Regions from separate parts of the Nonomuraea sp. NPDC050556 genome, predicted to be linked through region 2. Evidence: riboswitches for the same ligand, from Rfam matches in the RefSeq annotation. Region 2 holds a riboswitch; each other region holds the start of a gene.
The links. A riboswitch is a leader RNA that binds a small molecule or an ion and turns the genes downstream of it on or off. The one in region 2 is predicted to bind thiamine pyrophosphate.

Region 1: linked by a shared signal. The riboswitch ahead of tenA (thiaminase II) and the one ahead of thiO (glycine oxidase ThiO) in region 2 are both predicted to bind thiamine pyrophosphate.
Region 3: linked by a shared signal. The riboswitch ahead of ACIBG8_RS44625 (purine-cytosine permease family protein) and the one ahead of thiO (glycine oxidase ThiO) in region 2 are both predicted to bind thiamine pyrophosphate.

The regions. Positions count from the first base shown of each region.
Region 1 is NZ_JBITGU010000001.1:452,267-454,523, reverse strand. It holds gene ACIBG8_RS02280 (dihydrofolate reductase family protein) at 1-260, opposite strand, end outside; gene ACIBG8_RS02275 (dihydrofolate reductase family protein) at 262-843, opposite strand; TPP riboswitch at 954-1,052, shown strand; gene tenA (thiaminase II) at 1,040-1,702, shown strand; gene ACIBG8_RS02265 (hypothetical protein) at 1,758-2,078, opposite strand; gene ACIBG8_RS02260 (winged helix DNA-binding domain-containing protein) at 2,045-2,257, opposite strand, start outside.
Region 2 is NZ_JBITGU010000001.1:3,669,601-3,671,857, forward strand. It holds gene ACIBG8_RS17365 (Rv2175c family DNA-binding protein) at 1-108, opposite strand, end outside; gene ACIBG8_RS17370 (NAD(P)/FAD-dependent oxidoreductase) at 139-1,299, opposite strand; TPP riboswitch at 1,345-1,460, shown strand; gene thiO (glycine oxidase ThiO) at 1,450-2,257, shown strand, end outside.
Region 3 is NZ_JBITGU010000005.1:482,288-484,544, forward strand. It holds gene ACIBG8_RS44625 (purine-cytosine permease family protein) at 1-1,084, opposite strand, end outside; TPP riboswitch at 1,074-1,187, opposite strand; gene ACIBG8_RS44630 (hypothetical protein) at 1,219-2,055, opposite strand; gene ACIBG8_RS44635 (RNA polymerase sigma factor) at 2,058-2,257, opposite strand, start outside.

The DNA of each region.
Region 1 (2,257 bases), 3.2 Mb from region 2:
TGGCGGCTGAGGATGAAGATGGCGATCCCGTCGTGGTGATCCCCGCCCCACCCTCCCGCCGGTTCGAAGGTCCCCCGCCCGGCGAGCACCGACCCCGTGGTCAACGACTCGTCGACGACCTCGCGGTCAGGACCCTCGGCGTTCGAGAACCACGAGTGCAGCCGCTCCCCACCGTCACCCAGCCCGTTCTCCAGACTCTCGTTCGGCCCGGCGACGAAGCCGTCGAGGGACATCGACATGTAAAGGACGGTCGCGGCCATGTCAGCGGCGCACCTTGTACAGCAGGTGCAGGACGCGGTCGCCCTGGACGACCGTGTGCGCGTCCTCCAGCAGCAGCTGCGCGTTGCCGACCGACCCGAAGTAGCGCTTGCCCGACCCGAAGACGACCGGCACGACGTCCATCGCCACCTCGTCCACCAGCCCGAGCTCCAGCGCCTGCCCGCCGACCTCCCCCGCCGCCACGGAGACCGTACCCCCCGCGGCGAGCTCCTTGGCCTTGGCGACCGCCTTCGTCACGTCGTCGACGAAGTGGTAGGACGCCTCGGGGTGCCACCCCTCGGGCTTGGGCCGGTGCGAGACGACGACCACGTGCCCGCCGACGGGCGGGTTGCCCTCCCAGCCGTTCGTCATGTCGAACAGCCGCCGCCCGATCACCATCGCCCCCACGCTCTCCCAGATCGGCCTGATGTAGGCGGCGGACGCCGCCGACACCTTGCCGAACCCTTCGGCGGTGAGCGGGGTGTCGCCGCTGAAGTACCAGTCGAACAGCGGTCCCGGCTGGTCGTTGTCGTCGGCGATGAAGCCGTCGACGGACACGACGTTGGCCATGATCACGGTGCTCATTGCGTCTCCCAGGTGTTCTCGAGTGCTTTCACAGACGCGTCGGACGGAGCTCGCGCGGATCGACATTCACTCGCAGAAATTTTTCTCCCCATCGGAAACGGCTACAGTGGTCCACTGACGCGGGGTGCCCGGTATGTCCAGGGCTGAGATCACACCCGTTGAACCTGATCTAGTTCGGACTAGCGAAGGGACTGTCGTGTTCTCCGACGACGTCTGGGCCCGTACGGCCAAGCTGCTGCGCGCCATCCACGAGCACCCGTTCAACGCCGCCCTCGGCGACGGCACCCTCGACAGGGAGCGGTTCGCCTTCTACATCGTCCAGGACGCCCGCTACCTGGAGGCGTTCGCCAAGGCGCTGGCCACGGCGGCGGTGCGGGCGCAGGATCCCGACGAGGCGGCGTTCTGGGCGCAGAGCGCGCACGCCGCCATCGCGGCTGAGCGCACGCTGCACGCCGGATACATCGAGCAGTACGGTCTGACCGAGGCGGATCTGTCCGGCGTGGTGACCTCGCCGAGTGCGCTGGCCTACTCCTCCTGGTTGCAGGCTGTGGCGCTCAGTGCGCCCTATCCGGTGCTGGTCGCTGCTGTGTTGCCGTGTTTCTGGGTCTATCAGGACGTCGGACAGGCGCTGGTGTCGCGCAGCACGCCTGAGCATCCCTATCGGGCGTGGATCGAGACCTATGCGGATCCGGAGTTCGAGGCGGCCGTCACCCAGGCGCGGGCCATCGCCGACCGGCTGGCCACCTCCGAGCACGCGGACGCCATGGCCGAGGCGTTCGTGAAGGCCACCGAGTTCGAGTGGCTCTTCTGGGACAGCGCCTGGCGGCTGGAGCAGTGGCCGACCGCCCAGTGGCTCTAAGAACCCCTGGCAGAAAGACCCTGACCCCGAGAAGAGGTCTCTCCTCGTGAGGGGTCTAACGTTTGGTGAGGCTCTCGACGAAGGCGAGGGCCTCGGCCATGAAGGCGCGCCACTCCTCCTCCTGCGGCGAGGTGAAGGCCACCCACTCCTTCATCCGCCGCTTGCCCATCTCGACCGGCTCCGCCGTACCGTCGGAAAGCAGGGCGCGCGCCCGCTCCAGGGGCACCTTCACGATCAGGCGATCCCTGGAGCAGAAGGCGTAGAGCTTGCCGTTCACCGTCAGCCCCTCGTTGGCCAGGATGCGCCCCATGCTCACCTCCGGCTTCACCAGGTGCTCCTCGGCTAGGTCGTCGAAGAGCCGCTGGGCGTCTGCCATGTGATGCTCCCTCCCTCGAACCCGGCGAAGGCCAGCAGTCGCGCGCCCTCCTCCGCCAGATCAGCCGCCGCGGAGGCGCGAAGAGGGGCGAAGGGCTGCATGACCAGCGTGCCGTCCTTAAGGTCCCACATGCCACCGACAGTTCCGTCGACCAGGAACGTGGGGTAGACCATCGAGCC
Region 2 (2,257 bases):
GGCCCGCCCGATCGTCAGGTCAAGGCGCTTGGCCACTTCGGGGAGAGTGAGCCACTCGTCAACGAGCTGGTCGGTCTCCCGGTCGATCTGTGCAACAGAAAGCGTCACGAAACCACAACTACCACATGCCGTGCTTGCTCAAACAACACAGTCTCGTAGAGGAACGTCGGGATCGACCAGGCGAGAGGGGTCGAGGCGCTGTCCCGCCTCGACGATCCTGCGCCCCTGGACGAGGTCGCGCGGGCGGTCGACGGTGAGGACGGCGGCCAGCCGGTCGTCGTCGGTGAGCCAGCACACGGACCACTTGCCGTCGGGCCCGCCGCGGTTGATCATGCGGGCTCCCGCGTGGTGTCCCGCGTACTGGACCATGTGCCCGAACTGCTCCGACCAGAAGTACGGCACCGGGTCGTAGACGCCCTCCTCGCCGAGCAGGGTCGCTGCGGCGATCTCGGGGGCGCTGAGCGCGGTGTCCCAGTGCTCGACGCGCAGGCGGGTCCGGTAGCGGCGCGACCACCACGCGGCGCAGTCGCCGACGGCGAGCACGCCGGGCAGGGAGGTGCGCAGGTGCTCGTCGGTGACGACGCCGTTGTGCAGGTCGATGTCGGATCCGGCGAGCCATTCGACGGTGGGGCGGACGCCGATGCCGGTGACGACCACGTCCGCGTCGACGAACGAGCCGTCGAGCAGCTGCACGCCGCCCTCGTCGACGGAGCCGACCATGGTGTCCAGGCGCAGGTCGATGCCCTCGTAGAAGGCGGCGGTGCGGGAGCCGACCTCGGGGCCGATGGCGTGCGCCAGCGGGGCGGAGCCCGCCTCGATGACGGTCACGTGGCATCCGGCGCGCAGGGCGGCCGTGGCGACCTCCGCGCCGATCCAGCCCGCGCCGATGATCGCCACGCGGGCGCCGCGGACGAAGACGGCGCGCAGGGTGAGCGCGTCGTCGATGGTGCGCAGCACGTGCTGCATGCCGTCGCCCGGCAGCTTGATGGGTTCCGCGCCGGTCGCGATGACCAGGCCGTCGTAGGTGAACTCGCCCTCGGTGGTCTCCAGCACGCCCTCGCGCAGGCCCTTGGCCGAGACGCCAGGCCTGAAGTCGACCTCCAGCGCGTCCAGGTCGACGTCCACGTAGGACTGGTCGGTCTTGCCGAGCAGCACCGCCTTGGACAGCGGCGGGCGGTCGTAGGGCCGGTGGCGCTCCTCGCCCACCAGCGTGATCCTGCCGGGGAACCCGCGTCCCCTCAGCGCCTCGACACTCCGTACCCCTGCAAGCCCTGCGCCTACCACTACGACATGATTCACGCCCACGACCCTAAAGTGCGCTTTCCCGCAGCGGTAGGCTGGGGGCGTAAGACGCGCGGGAGTCCGGCCTGACCGGGCTGAGAGGAAGGCTGTCACGGGCCTTCGACCGCAAGACACCTGATCCGGATCATGCCGGCGAAGGGAGCGGAAATGGACCTGGTCGTGGGCGGTGGCGTCGTCGGGCTGTCGATCGCCTGGCGGCTCGCCCGTGCGGGCCGTACGGTCACCGTGGTCGACCCCGCACCGGCTTCTGGCGCCTCGCACGCCGCCGCGGGGATGCTGGCTCCGGTGAGCGAGGTCACATACACGGAGGAGCCTCTGCTCCGGCTGGGGCTCGCGTCGCTGCGCCGCTGGCCGTCCTTCGCGGCGGAACTGCTCGCGGAGTCGGGGGTCGAGCTCGACTACCGGGTCGACGGGACGCTCGACGTGGCGTTCGGGACCGATGATCTGGCGGCGCTGGACGAGCTGGCCGCCTTCATGGACAAGCTCGGCCTGCCGGTCGAGCGGCTCACCGGGCGCGAGTGCCGCCGCCTGGAGCCCATGCTGGCCCCGTCGGTGCGCGGCGGCCTCCTGGCGCCCCAGGACGCCTGGGTGGACCCCAGACGCGTCACCACAGCCCTCCTGGCCGCCCTGTCAAAGCTGCGGGTGCCCGTGATCCGGGCGCGCGCGACCGAGCTCCTGCGCGAGGGCGAGGCCGTCAAGGGGGTACGGCTGGCGCCGCGTGAGGCCGGGCCGTACCAGGAAGTCCTCGAAGCGGACCGGGTGATCCTCGCGGCGGGGGTGTGGAGCGGCGAGCTGGCGGGCGTCCCCGTGCGCCCGGTCAAGGGGCAGATCATGCGCCTCCACTCCCCCACCCCCCTGCTCACCCGCTGCGTCAGGGGCACCGTGCACGGCGCGTCCGTCTACCTCGTGCCGCGCGGCGACGGCGAGCTGGTCGTCGGCGCCACCCAGGAGGAGC
Region 3 (2,257 bases), on a different contig from region 2:
GGAAGTAGTCGACGACCAGCACGGCGAACATCGGCACGAACACCGCGCCGATCACGCTCAGGAACGCCGCGTAGGAGTTGACGTTGACGAGCAGCGCCACGCCGATGGTCAGCAGGCCGATGACGAGCGAGAAGATGCGCCGGTCGACGCGCGGCATCAGGTTCTGCAGGGACATCGTCGTGGAGTAGTTGTTGGCGAACGACTGGTCGGTCTCCCTGATCACCAGGATCCCGAAGAACAGCGCCCCCAGCGGAGCGGCGACGAACGGGCCGAACACCGCCGTGCTGTCCGCCGTGACGGCGGCCGCCCCCGCGATGGCCACCGCATAGACGCCCAGCCCCAGGCAGGCGACCTGGGCCAGCGTGTAGCCGCCCACGACGCCGGTGAACGCCGCCCTGCTCGACCTGGAGTGCCTGGCGAAGTCGGCCGCCATGGGCACCCAGGAGACCGACAGCGCGATCACCAGGTCGACGGCCGGCGCGAAGCCGTCCCAGGAGCCGCCGGTCTGCGGGCCGACCTGGGAGAGCAGCGAGTACGCGAACCACGCCATCGCCACGACCACCCCGATCGTGACGTAGCGCCGCAGGATCCTGATGGACCCGAGCGGCCAGATGGTCAGCGCCGTGGTGAGCACCCCGGCGACGACCACCCACACCCCGTACGGCACGGCCGTGCCGAAGATGGCCGTCGCGCCCTTGGAGATCACCCACAGCTCGAACGCGCCCCAGCCCAGCATCTGGATGATGTTGATCACCGTGGGGACGTAGGAGAGCTTCGCGCCGAACAGACCGCGCAGCAGCACCATGGACGGCTGCCCGGTCTGCGTGCCGGGGATGGCGGACAGCCCCACCATCGCGGTGCCGATCAGGCTCCCGACGACGGCAGCCACGAGGGCCGCCGTCAGGGTCAGGGGGGCGTCACCGGTGGGGTTGACCAGCCAGAGGGCGCTGGAGAAGCCGAGGAGGCTGACTCCGAGGTTGGCCCAGAGGGCTCCCTGGTCGAGCACGCCGAGCGCTTTGGGAGGTGCTTCTCCCAGCGTCAGAGGGACTTCCGCGTGCTGGGGGTCATCGACGACATGCGTCATCACACACTCCCTACGCCGGCATTACCCGGACAGGTTCATGCGGTCGGCAACAGCGGTAGTTGCCCTCTCAGCCTGGTTGCCCCAAGCTCCCGCGGTTCTGAAGTTTCGCCCAGGATAATGCCATACGTCGGTTTCTAGGAAGGCGGGCCCTGGCAGCCCATGCGTACCCAGAGTGCCTCGTCCTCGCCCGGGTCGATCATTTCCGGGGCCGCGGAGAGCTGCGCGTGGCCCTCGCTCACCGGGGCGCCGTCGATGACGTACCAGTTGTCCGGCACCGCGGAAGGCTCCTCCTCGCCGTACTCGGTGACGGAGTCGACCGTCACACCGCGCTCCTGGAACAGCCGCTTGACCTCGCCGACGGTCTTGTTGACGAAGTTCACGCAATGCATGACCTCGCCGTCGTCGTGAATGCTGCTGACGACGTCGTACCTCTCGCCAGGCTTCGCGGCGCGGCCGAGGTCCACGGTGGCCTGGCCCTTGAAGTCGACGGGGACCCTGATGCCGAGCGGGCAGCCTCCCGTCTCCTCGCACTCCGGTACGTCGATCGTCTGGATCTCCTCCGGGAGCGAGTTGTCCGGGCGGTAGGCCGTGATCTCCCCCACGTGCCCCGGCGAGGCCGACGTCAGCGTCAGGGTGACGTTGATGCCGCGCGCCCTGAGCTCCGCCTGGATCTGCTCCGAGGAGGCGTTCAGATCCTGGACCGTGATGACGTAGTAGCCGTTCTCCACCGTGATGTCGAGGGCCGCCGCCGGTTGCGGGGTGAGCACTGCCCAGCTCACCGCGGTCACGGCGGCGGCGGCCAGCGCGACGGCCGGCAGCGCGAAGCGCCGGAGGATGCTGGTGCGCCGAGCGGGAGCGGGCATGGCCTGGGGCTCCGCTTCCATTTCCATGATCTCGTGCATCAGCTCGTACGCGCTGGGGGTCAGTCCCGGCCCCGGGTCGGGGGCCAGGGAGGCTACGAGGTTGTCCATGCTCACGAGCTCTCCTTGACGAGTGCGGGGGCGAGGGTGACGGCGCGCGTGCCGTACCTGCTGACGTCGACGTCCGATGCGGCCAGCTCCGCTGCCAGCCGCTTGCGCGCCCGGTGCAGGCGCAGCCGTACGGCTCCGCGCGAGATGCCGAGCACCTTGGCGATCTCCGCCGTGCCCAGCCCCTCCCAGCCGACGAGCGACA